Regions from separate parts of the Marisediminitalea sp. genome, predicted to be linked through region 1. Evidence: predicted binding sites of a transcription regulator. Region 1 holds the regulator's gene; each other region holds the start of a gene.
What was found. Region 1 encodes FliA, which starts transcription of late flagellar genes. Its sites were predicted from a motif close to CTAAAGNTNNNNNNNNNNNNGCCGATA; they were not measured.
Positions count from the first base shown of each region.

Region 1 (3,877 bases):
CGCATGACGTCAAAGACATTTTCAGCGCCGTGACAAATTTCAACTAACTCGGTTAGTGACAAGAAACCAGCGCCACCTTTCACCGTGTGATAACCACGGAATATGGCATTGAGCAGATCTTTGTCTTCTGGGTTGTTTTCCAGATCTACCAGTTGCTCTTGTAATTGTTCGAGGATCTCTCCGGCTTCAACCAGAAAATCCTGCAAAATATCTTCATCGACATCAAAAGACATGCACCCGCTCCCCTAGAACCCTAAGCTGGACAAAAGGTCGTCAACATCATCCTGACCAGATACCACGTCATCACGGGTCTCTGCATCAATAATCGGTCCTTCAGCTTTGATTTCATCGTTATCGGCTTGTTTAGTGGAAGCTTTGACGTTTTTCGTCACTTCTGAACCACCAAACACTGTCAGCATGTGAACCAGACTATCTTCAACTTCTTTGACCAACTCGATAACCCGGCGAATAACCTGACCAGTCAGGTCCTGGTAACCCTGTGCCATAAGCACCTCAGTGAGTAACGACATGAGGCGATCTGCATTTTTGGACGAATTTTCCAGAAAAGTATCCAGGTCCAGGCACAATGATTTGAATTCTCCGAGCTCGATTTCACGATTCATCAGCTTTTTCCACTCAGGCAAAACACTGTCGATTTGCTCTTTCATGGTTTCCACAATTGGCATACTGTTTTCAACAGCGTCCATTGTAGTATTAGCCGCTTTTTCAGTTTCTTCAATAACGTAAGTCAATCGGCTTTGTGCGTCAGGGATGTCTTCGTTAGCGAGGCCAGCAATACGCTCGTCTAATTGGAAATTATTCAGCGCACTGTGTAATTGGCGGGTAAGCTTGCCTACTTCGGCAAATAACTCGACAGACTCTTTCATTGCCACGGCATCAAGCAATGCATTGGCTGATTCGTCATCTCCGTTCTCCAGAAATACGACCAACTGCTTTGCTTCTTCCAGAGTCATCGGAACTTTTCTGTTTTCTGTCATCCAGTTATCCTCAGGCGGTTAAACACTTAACTGGATTAACCCAAGCGTTCAAAGATCTTTTCTAGTTTTTCTTTTAGTGTTGCAGCAGTGAATGGCTTAACGACGTAACCGTTAACACCGGCCTGTGCGGCGGCAACAATCTGTTCTTTCTTCGCTTCTGCGGTAACCATCAAAACAGGTAAATGCTTCAACTTGTCGTCGGCGCGAATAGCGCGCAACAAATCGATTCCCTGCATCCCGGGCATGTTCCAATCAGTGACTACGAAGTCAAAATCGCCTTGCTGTAACATAGGCAGCGCCGTGCTGCCATCGTCGGCTTCCTGAATATTGGAAAAGCCCAGGTCTTTGAGTAAGTTTTTGATAATTCGTCTCATTGTAGAAAAATCATCTACAACAAGAATTTTCATATTCTTATCCAAAATTGCCTCCAGTGAGGATAGTCATATTGTTAGTATAGTTATACGAATCCGTATAGATGTTACTCACCAGTCCGCCAGGACTTCATACGAGCTTTTAATTTTAACATCGCCTGACTGTGAATCTGGCTCACTCTGGACTCACTGACTTCGAGAACTTCACCTATCTCGCGCAGGTTAAGTTCTTCATCGTAGTACAGAGACAACACTATAGCTTCACGTTCCGGTAATGTAGTAATAGCATGCGCCAGCGCTTTTTGAAATGCGCCTTGCATTAAATCATCTAATGGCGCATCGGAACCACGCGAATCTTCCGTGGTAATAACATCTTCCGACACACCTAAATCTTCGATACCGACCAGTTTACCTGCATTTACTTCAGACAACATCTGGTGGTATTCCGCCAGGCTGACATTGAGTTTTTCTGCAATGTCCACATCCCGGGCGTCGCGACCCGTTTCTCTTTCTACCTGCGCTATCGCCTCAGAAATCGCCCGGCCGTTTTTGTGTACTGAACGCGGCGTCCAGTCGCCTTTTCTAATTTCGTCGAGCATGGCTCCACGAATACGAATCCCTGCAAAGGTTTCAAAACTGGCGCCTTTGCTGCCGTCAAAATTCTTGGCGGCTTCCAGCAGGCCAATCATGCCTGCCTGAATTAAATCATCAACAATAACACTGGATGGCAAGCGCGCCATTAAATGATGGGCGATACGTTTAACTAATGAAGCGTGTCGCTCAACCAGCTGCGCTTTATCTATTTGTTGTTGATACGCTGCTGCTCTGCTATTCACACTCAGTTACCTGCCACCTTACCTGCAACCAGTTGTTCTACGAAAAACTCTAAATGGCCACCTGGCTGTGCCGGGATTGGCCATCCCGCAGCTTTGGTCGCTAACTGGCTTATTGCTACTGCTGCCGGTGATGCCGGGAACGCATCAACAATGGCACTTTGCTTGCGAACCGCACGCCGGATATTCTCGTCGAACGGCACGGTCGCCACTAATTCTAATGCAACATCCAGAAAACGCCCGGTTACTTTTGACAATTTACTGAATAATTCTTGCCCTTCCCGCACATCGCGCACCATATTAGCCACAATTTTAAAGCGGAATACGCCGTAGTCCCGGTTGAGAATTTTGATCAACGCGTAGGCATCTGTTAACGAGGTAGGCTCGTCGCACACAACCACCAGGATATCCTGTGACGCCCGGGCAAAGCTCAGTACCATGTCTGAGATACCCGCCGCTGTGTCCACTATGAGCACGTCAACCTGGGAGCGCAATTCACTAAACGCGCGAATTAATCCCGCGTGCTGCGTGGGAGACAACTCAGTCATTGACTGCGTGCCTGACGTTGCTGGCGCAATTTTAATACCATGAGGCCCGGTTACCAGCACTTCGTCTAGAGTACATTCGCCAGACAATACGTGGGACAGGTTTTTCTCTACCCTTAACCCTAACATCACGTCGACGTTAGCCAGGCCAAGGTCGGCATCCAATACCATTACCCGTTTGCCCTGCTTTGCCATTGCAATAGCGGTATTCAGGGTAATGTTGGTTTTCCCTACGCCACCTTTACCGCCGGTTACGGCGATAACTTTGATTAATCGAGATTGATTCATCTTTCTTAAGCTACTCGCTTGGTCTTCAATCATACTGCCTGTGCTGAATTTACTGCTGTATTCCCATTAGTATGATTCAATCCATACTTTTTATAAAGCTTTGCTGCTAAAGAGATTATAGATTTTGCATTTGCCACATGAATATCCTCTGGCACCTGCTGTCCATCAGCCACATAACTCACCGGAAGCTGCGCTTCGATGACGCTGCTGATCACCTCCCCTAAACTATAGCACTCATCTAACTTAGTGATGATACAACCTTGCATATCAATACTGCTGTAAGCGCCAATGATATGTTTTAGTGTAGCCTGTTGCGTATTACCCTGCACAACTAAATAATTTTTTATTGTTTGACCGCCAGCTTGCTGGAACGTAGCTAACTGACTGATTAAACGGCTATCCCGCTGACTGAAGCCCGCAGTGTCAACCAATACCAAACGCTTGCTGCGGAACTGAAACAGCAAATCAGCAAGTTGTTCACCCGACTGCGCTTTGCGTACCGGGCAACCAATGATCTTACCGTAGGTTGCCAATTGCTCATATGCCGCGATGCGGTAAGTATCGATGGTAATCAATGCAACCTGGTCAGCGCCATACTTTTGTGCGTATTTGGCAGCCAGTTTGGCAATCGTGGTAGTTTTACCTGTGCCAGTTGGCCCAACCAGTGCAACCACACCCTTCTGGGATAAGATATCATCATCGTTGGTCATTAATCGATTAGACAGAAGTTTGAGTAAGTATAACCAGGACTCGCGCTCGTTTGCTTGTGCAGGCGCGTAGCTAACCAACTGTCGCGCCAGCGGCGCAGAAATACCCATATCAATCATCTGCTGATTCAGAAA
Region 1 is NZ_CFIDRX010000047.1:1,480-5,356, reverse strand. Features, by position in the region: gene AC4MRN_RS08240 (chemotaxis protein CheA) at 1-233, opposite strand, end outside; gene AC4MRN_RS08235 (protein phosphatase CheZ) at 246-998, opposite strand; gene cheY (chemotaxis response regulator CheY) at 1,034-1,417, opposite strand; gene AC4MRN_RS08225 (RNA polymerase sigma factor FliA) at 1,477-2,205, opposite strand; gene AC4MRN_RS08220 (MinD/ParA family protein) at 2,208-3,068, opposite strand; gene flhF (flagellar biosynthesis GTPase FlhF) at 3,065-3,877, opposite strand, start outside.

Region 2 (3,877 bases), on a different contig from region 1:
GTACCGGTAATGTTGTGGCGACACAAGGCTACAGCAGTGGTGAGCCGTTTACCTTTGCGGGTATTGATTTCACCTTAACCGGCACAACCGGGTCAACGCTTAACTTCCAGTTAGATGCGCCGGAAAAGAAAAATATTGCGCAAACGCTGCATGAACTGGAAGGGATTCTGGATAACGAAAACGTCAGCGATGAAGACTTCCGCGAAGGGCTGAGCGATGCCTTGGTCGGTATCGATAATGCACTTGAGAAGATCGGCTTCGAAGTATCATCGATAGGTGCAAGACTGAACGTCGCAGAATCCGTGTATGAAACCAATCTGGATTTAGAAGTGGCAACCAAAGACGCACGTTCTGCCATTCAGGACGTTGATTATGCCGAAGCGTCTGCCGAGTTTGCTAAGCAGGAAGCTGCACTAACTGCTGCGCTGTCGACTTTCCCTAAAATTTCCAACTTGAGTCTGTTTAACTACCTCTGATTTTGAATGTGGCCAGGTACATGCGGCTTTGGTTGTCGACATGCGACGAGTAGTAACTCATGAGTAATGTGTTGTCATGAATTGCAAGGCCGGGGTAACCGTTGTCACCTCCGCTTGGCAACACGCTGAGCGTAGTAAGTTTGCCTGTAACCGTGTCTAACAGCCATAATCGGGTGTGCAGTGTTTTTCCGTCCCAGTATCGCCCTGCCACCAGTGCTGACTCATCATCAATCAGCAGCATGGCCGGCCCGCCAATATACACACCCAGATCTTTCCACTGCCAACGACGGTAGGGCGGCTTACTAATGCCGAGTTGGGCGGTAAAACTGTCGGCATCACGGCGGACGACAGTCACCAGGGTGCTATCGGAGGTAAAGCGTAAATCACTCTCGTTTGGATAACCCAGACCGTGTTTTTGTTGAGAAAGGATGGCTTCAGAGACAATTTCCATGCGGCCTCGCAACTGTCCACTGTACAGATTTAACTGGTTGGCTTGCCGTAAATAGCCGATTCCCCAACTGCGACCTTTGTGTACTTGTGCGCGCCAAAGCCACCAACCTCTTGGGCCAGGAAAATGAACGCCAGACCAGACATTATTGCCATTGGAAAACCAGCTAACTGTTTCGGCTTTCGGGTTCGACGGAATATAGCGGGTGTGTGCAAGTAATCGCAGCGTCTTACCATCGAGGCAAAAATGCGGGTCCCGCAGATCAGTATTGGGTAAATGCAACGTTGATTGAGATATCCGTTTGCCCGTCAGTGAGCATTGCAAGACAATGACACGTCCATCTTCCGACATATGGTCGCAGCCAGCGCGATAGCAAATAAAAATATGATCGTTAAATATTACTGTGTCGCCAAACGCATTGTGGGTGAATCCGTGACAGATCCGCTTGACGTTATCTAATTGAATTTTCACATTTACACCTGGCATATAAACCGTATTACCGCGAACAAGTCCACCTGTTTCATCTCCTCCTCAGTATAACGCCACCCGATAGCCACAAAAGTTTTTTTAAAAATTTTATTAAAGGGAATTTCAACAATGTCGATAAAGGACTTGAGAGAGCCAGTTCATCAATTACCCCTCAGGTTTTGATGACTACTAATACAATGTAACGCCGGAGATCCCGGCAGCCAGCTCTAGCTGGATTGAGAGTGTAGGAGAGACTTATGTCTTTGTACGTCAATACCAACGTGTCTGCAATAAACGCGCAACGCCAGTTGTTCGATGTTTCTAATGCTTTGAGCACGTCTTTCGAGCGTCTGTCATCAGGATTCCGCATTAACCGTGCGTCTGACGATGCGGCAGGTCTTCAAATTACCGATCGTATGACTTCTCAGATCCAAGGTCTGAACCAAGCCGTACGAAATGCCAACGACGCCATTTCATTAACGCAAACTGCTGAAGGTGCTTTGTCTGAGACGACAAACGCATTGCAGCGTATCCGTCAGCTTGCGGTACAGTCACAAAACGGCATTAACTCGTCTGCAGACCGCGTAGCGCTTCAGCAGGAAGTTACAGCGCTGGTTGCTGAGTTGTCGCGTATTTCAACCGATACCCAGTTCGGTGGACTAGATATTCTGACCGGCGGTTACTCTGCAAACTTCCTGGTAGGCGCCAATGGCGGCCAAACCATCTCTGTAAACCTGTCTCGTTCTGGTGGCTTCGGCGCATCGGGTCTGGGCGTAGGTACAGTGTCGGTATCGTCGTTCGCTGCTGCAACATCAGCGCTGACTGCGGTAGACGCTGCAATCTCTGCAATTGGTGCTCAGCGCGCTCAGTTAGGTGCATTGCAAAACCGCTTCCAGTCTACTATTCGTAACCTGAGTAACATTTCTGAAAACGTTTCTGGCGCACGTTCGCGTATCAAAGATACCGACTTCGCTGCAGAAACCGCTGCTCTGACGCGTAACCAGATTATTCAGCAGGCAAGTACCACGGTACTGTCGCAGGCGAATCAGCGTCCGCAAAGTGCGTTGCAGTTATTAGGTTAATCGAGATGATTCCTAAGTCAGGGAATGGGGCCAGGAGGTAGTGAACCAGGTATCCACCTGACAGCAGAGAGTAAGCTCACTCTCTTCAAAAAGAGCAAAAGCCGGACGAAAGTCCGGCGCTTTATTGATTCTAACTAACTGAAAAATAAGCTTAAAAAAATTTAGTAAAAAAAGGCTAAAGGATTTCTCCTGCCTGCACGATAACTATTACAAAGGCACTGCGAACAAAAATAATAAATACGCAAAAGTGCCAGGTTGATCGCCCCAATAATAACAACATGATCGACCAAACCAGGTTAACAAAAACAATAAAAACCTGGGTAATACAAAATCGTTAGGAGATTAAAAAATGAGCTTATATGTTAGCACGAATGTGTCGTCGCTGAATGCTCAGCGGCAACTATTTACCTCAAATTTGCATTTGAGTACCGCTTTTGAGCGTTTGTCTTCCGGTTTCCGGATTAACAGCGCCAAAGATGACGCGGCTGGATTGCAAATATCAGATCGGATCACGTCTCAAATCATGGGTCTTGATCAGGCTGTTCGTAATGCCAATGACGGTATTTCTCTTGCTCAGGTCGCTGAAGGCGCTATGCAAGAAATCACCACTGCACTGCAACGTATCCGTGTTCTGGCTATCCAGGCACAAAACGGTATTAACACGTCTGCAGACCGCTTAGCACTTCAAAAAGAAGTATCAGCACTGAAACTGGAAATTAGTCGTATTGCGGCAACTTCACAGTTTGCTGGTGGCGATATTTTGACAGGCACTTTTTCTACCGCATTCCTGGTGGGTGCGCAGGCCGGTCAATTTATTAGCTTTAACCTGTCCCGGACAGGGGGCTACGGCTTCTCTGGTCTGACAAACGGTTCTGACGCCAGTGTTCTGACTGCGGCGCAAGCTTCAGCAACGCTTCCTATCATCGACTCGGCCATTTCCGCCATCGATGCCAAGCGGGCAGACCTGGGTGCGGTACAAAACCGTTTTCAGTCAACTATCAGAAACTTAAGTAATATTTCCGAGAATGCGTCGGCTGCACGGTCACGGATTCGGGATACAGATTTTGCCACCGAAACGGCAGAACTGACACGCTGGCAGATTATCCAGCAGGCGAGTACTACGGTACTTAGCCAGGCAAATCAACGTCCACAAGCGGCATTGCAGCTACTGCAATAATCAGAGTGAACGCATGATGATGCTCAAGACTGTAAAAATGCGGGGGCAGACTGCAGTCGATAATCGAATAACGATGAGTAGAAAATAAGAAAAACGGTCGAGTTGCAATATGTGGGGGCAGACTGCAATCGACCGGTGAGTAGAGTGTATTTGCAAGACAACGTGGTATTTGGTTAAAGCTAAATGACAAAACCAGTGGGTTTTGTGTGTTGAGCTAAGCTGCCGA
Region 2 is NZ_CFIDRX010000040.1:17,425-21,301, reverse strand. Features, by position in the region: gene flgL (flagellar hook-associated protein FlgL) at 1-476, shown strand, start outside; gene AC4MRN_RS07515 (hypothetical protein) at 463-1,395, opposite strand; gene AC4MRN_RS07510 (flagellin N-terminal helical domain-containing protein) at 1,650-2,474, shown strand; gene AC4MRN_RS07505 (flagellin N-terminal helical domain-containing protein) at 2,824-3,651, shown strand.
Region 2: AC4MRN_RS07510 (flagellin N-terminal helical domain-containing protein) is a predicted target of FliA. The motif match lies at 1,504-1,530, and genes of this name have one in related genera.

Region 3 (3,877 bases), on a different contig from region 1:
TAAAATCATGCTGAAAATGTCGCCATTTAACCAACCCAAAAAGCCAGTCAGGCCAAAGTTAGCAATCAGCACAATTGGCAGGTAGTGGTTGTGTTGCCACATAACCACTTTGTCTTTCTGCAAATCTTTACAGTTGCTGTAGTCGTCGTAGCGGTGTGACTGGTATTCACGCAGCATCCAGCCAATGTGTGAAAACCATAACCCTTTACCTGCAGAATAGGGATCTTTGTCGTCTTCGTCGACGTGACGGTGATGAACCCGGTGATCAGATGACCAGTGGAGAATACTGTTTTGCAGCGCCATTGCGCCACCAATTGCCAGCACAACTTTTACGACAGGGTGAGCATCATAGGTCTTGTGTGACCACAAACGGTGGTATCCCGCTGTTATAGACATGCCCGTTGCGTAAAACAACACTAGGGTGGTTACGATTTCGGTGGTGTCAAATCCCTGTGTCATTGCCCAATAAGGCACACCAACAAATGCGATGAGTCCGGTGATAACAAACACCAGAATATTGGTGATGATTAAACGTGGCTTTTTCATATGATACAACTCAGCTTACAACTGTACGCTAATTTAGCCTCAAATCGCGTGTTTCGCAAGGAAAATAGGGGTAATATTAACCCTAAGAATAAAGAGAGGACTGCTGTTGAGTCGCCAGGAACAGAAATTAAAAACGCGCCAAAGTATAATTGATGCGGCATTTCAACTGCTTAACGAAAACCGCACATTATCGGCTATAAGTTTGCGCGAAGTCGCTCGGGAAGCGGGTATTGCCCCTACGTCGTTTTATCGCCATTTTAAGGATATGGACGAATTGGGTCTGACGTTAGTTGATGAGGCCGGGTTAGCATTGCGTCAGTTAATGCGTCAGGCTCGCCGACGTATTGCGTCGGGTGGCGGCGTTATTGATACGTCGGTTGATACGTTTATGGAGTTCATTACAGCCAGCAGCAATGTGTTTCGATTGCTCCTGCGCGAACACACAGGTACGTCAGCGGCCTATCGTCTGGCGGTTTCGAGAGAGATCCAGCATTTCACCGATGAGTTGAGTGATTACATTATCGAGCAACTCAAAATCCCACACGATATTGCCGTGCTCCAGGCTGAGGCCATGGTGCGATTAGTCTTCAGCGCCGGTGCAGATGCATTGGAAGCTGACGCGATATTGAAAGCCGCTATCAGTGAAAGAGTGAAGAAGCAATTGCGCTTTATTCAGTTAGGCAGTTTGGCTTTTTGGCAAAAGTGGCCCGACTAACCGGGCCGTGTGAATCACTTCTTGCGTCGCAAAAAGACGCCGGATTCCATGTGATCGGTAAACGGGAACTGATCAAATAAAGCGGCCCGCGTAACTTCATGGGTTTTCGATAATGCCGACAAATTATCGACCAGCGTGTTTGGGTTACATGAGATATAGATAATGTGCTCGAACTGGCTGATCATGGCCAACGTATCAGGGTCTAATCCGGCCCGGGGTGGGTCGACCAATACGGTAGTAAAATTCTTGCTGGTTAAGTCTATGCCTTTCAGACGCTCAAACTCGCGTTTGCCTTCCATCGCTTGAACGAATTCTTCGCTGGACAAGCGTGCAATTTGCACGTTATCGATATTGTTAACCGCAATATTGTATTGCGCCGCTTCAACCGACGGCTTGGCGATTTCTGTGCCTACAACAGAGTCAAATTCACTTGCCAATGGAATGGAGAAGTTACCCGCACCACAGTAAAGCTCCAGTAGATCGCCAGATAACGGCTTCGACTGTGAAATGGCCCATTCCAGCATCTTACAGTTAACTTCAGCGTTGGGTTGCGTAAAGCTGTTTTCGATATGTTTGAATTGATAGGTTTTACCGTTTACTGGCAGTGACTCAATAATAAAGTCATTACCGATTATTCTTTTTTGCTTTCGGGCACGGCCTATCACACTGACATTAAATGTCTGATTCAGTGTCTCGCGCATGTCGTTGGCGGCTTGCTCCCAAGTGTCATCGAGCTGGCGATGGTAAAGTAAACTGATCACACACTGGCCTGATAGGCCGCTCAGGTAATCAATCTGAAACAACTTTTTACGCAACACTTCAGACGGAGTAATGAGTTCCAGTACGCGCGTCATTAGTGCGTTGATTGTTTCTGATGCTGGTGGGAATGCATCTACCCGGTACTTTTGCTTAGTCGTCTGATCAAACATGATGTGGTAGAGGTCATCGCCTTCATGCCATACGCGGAATTCTGCACGCATACGATAATGCTGGGGTGGCGAAGCGAATACATCAAGATCGTCGCGGTAGTAAGGAGCTAGCATAGCGGACAACGTATTTGCTTTATTGTCGAGCTGTGCCTGATAGTCTTTCTGCATATTTGCCTGCATAGTCTTAAATTCCCCCTACAATTAAAGGCGGCATTGTAGTGAGTTTTGTCAAAACTTCCACTTTCACGCTTCTGCTATTTTACGGTAGTTTAAAAAATAAGCGAAAATAGTGAAAGGACGCTAAATAAACTCACAAACTCGCCGATAAGATCTATGAGGTGAGAGAGGGTTTTTATTATGACAGTTGATTCAATTCCAGCTGGAAAGAGTGATCCTGGGAAAGTTGAGAGTCCCAGAACAAGCTTAAACAAACAGCTTCAGCAAGAAGGCTTGCGCCAGGCGCGTGAGTTTCAGCAATCCACACAGTCTGTTCAGCTAAGCGTTTCACAAACTGCCGTGTCGAATAAAGTGGTGGTGACCGCCATGGAACAGAATGTGGTGGTGAACGAGCGTCGTTTTGACAATAGTCAGTATACTAATGCGGCGCCAGAGGCATCTAAATCACTATTTGATTTTGAAACCGTAGCCAACAACGTACTGAAATTCGTTGGCGGTGTAGTGCGTGGAGCCGCGAAAAGTGGTGCCGATGACGAAACGTTAACCGACCTGATTGGACAAGCTCGCAGCGGTGTCGCTAAAGGTATCGCGATGGCGCAAAAAGATCTTGCCGGGCTCATGAACAGCGAGATTTCGCAAGGCATAGAAAAAAGCCGTGAGGCTATCGGAAATGGCATAAATGAACTGGAAGATGAAGTCCTGGGCAAAAGTGAAGCGGCTTCAGGTATTATGGCCCAACAGCTATTCGCGCAGAACATGAATGCTGAGCAGGCGGGCCTGGTTATAAGAACCAAAGACGGCGATGAAGTCTCTTTGTATTTCGGTCAGGCCAGACAAGTTAGCTACAATGCTTCCTACACTTATAATGCGCCAATAAATACAGGAAGCGGCACGTCGTCAACTTCAGATTCAGCGTCGTTCAGTTATAACCAGTCTTTGCAGTATACCGAATACAGCGGGGTGAGCTTTGCGGTTAAAGGCGACTTAGACGAAGGTGAGTTGACAGCGATCAGTGATTTGTTAAAACAAATTACCGATGTAAGTCGTTCGTTCTTCGATGGCGATTTGGAATCTGCTTTCAATAAAGCCCTTGAGCTAGGGTTTGACGAAAAAGAGTTGGCAGGATTTTCTTTACAGTTGGACCGCAAGCAAGTCAGTGAGAAAATTTCGGCCTACCAACAAAACGAGAGTGAAGTAGATAACAAAGAAGCTCTGCGTAAACAGTTAGAGCCATTAAAAGCTTACGTAGAACAATTGAAGTCTATGCAGGACCTGTTAGACAAGACACTCGAAGTAGGTACCGATTACTCAAAAATGATCAACGGGGTGATCAATCAAATGACAGATGTCCATGTTCCGGATGTGGTGTCAGCGATAAATCGCTTCCATCAGTTTAATAGTAAGCCAACTGACAACACCCAAACTAACTAAAAAATAAGCCCCCAATTGGGGGCTTAGTATTTATGGAAGAAAAGTTTGGAAAGGATTAACCGGGAACTTTGTCTTTCGC
Region 3 is NZ_CFIDRX010000012.1:41,793-45,669, forward strand. Features, by position in the region: gene AC4MRN_RS03185 (acyl-CoA desaturase) at 1-546, opposite strand, end outside; gene fabR (HTH-type transcriptional repressor FabR) at 653-1,261, shown strand; gene trmA (tRNA (uridine(54)-C5)-methyltransferase TrmA) at 1,276-2,370, opposite strand; gene AC4MRN_RS03200 (DUF5610 domain-containing protein) at 2,548-3,798, shown strand; gene AC4MRN_RS03205 (RNA recognition motif domain-containing protein) at 3,854-3,877, opposite strand, start outside.
Region 3: AC4MRN_RS03200 (DUF5610 domain-containing protein) is a predicted target of FliA. The motif match lies at 2,491-2,517, and genes of this name have one in related genera.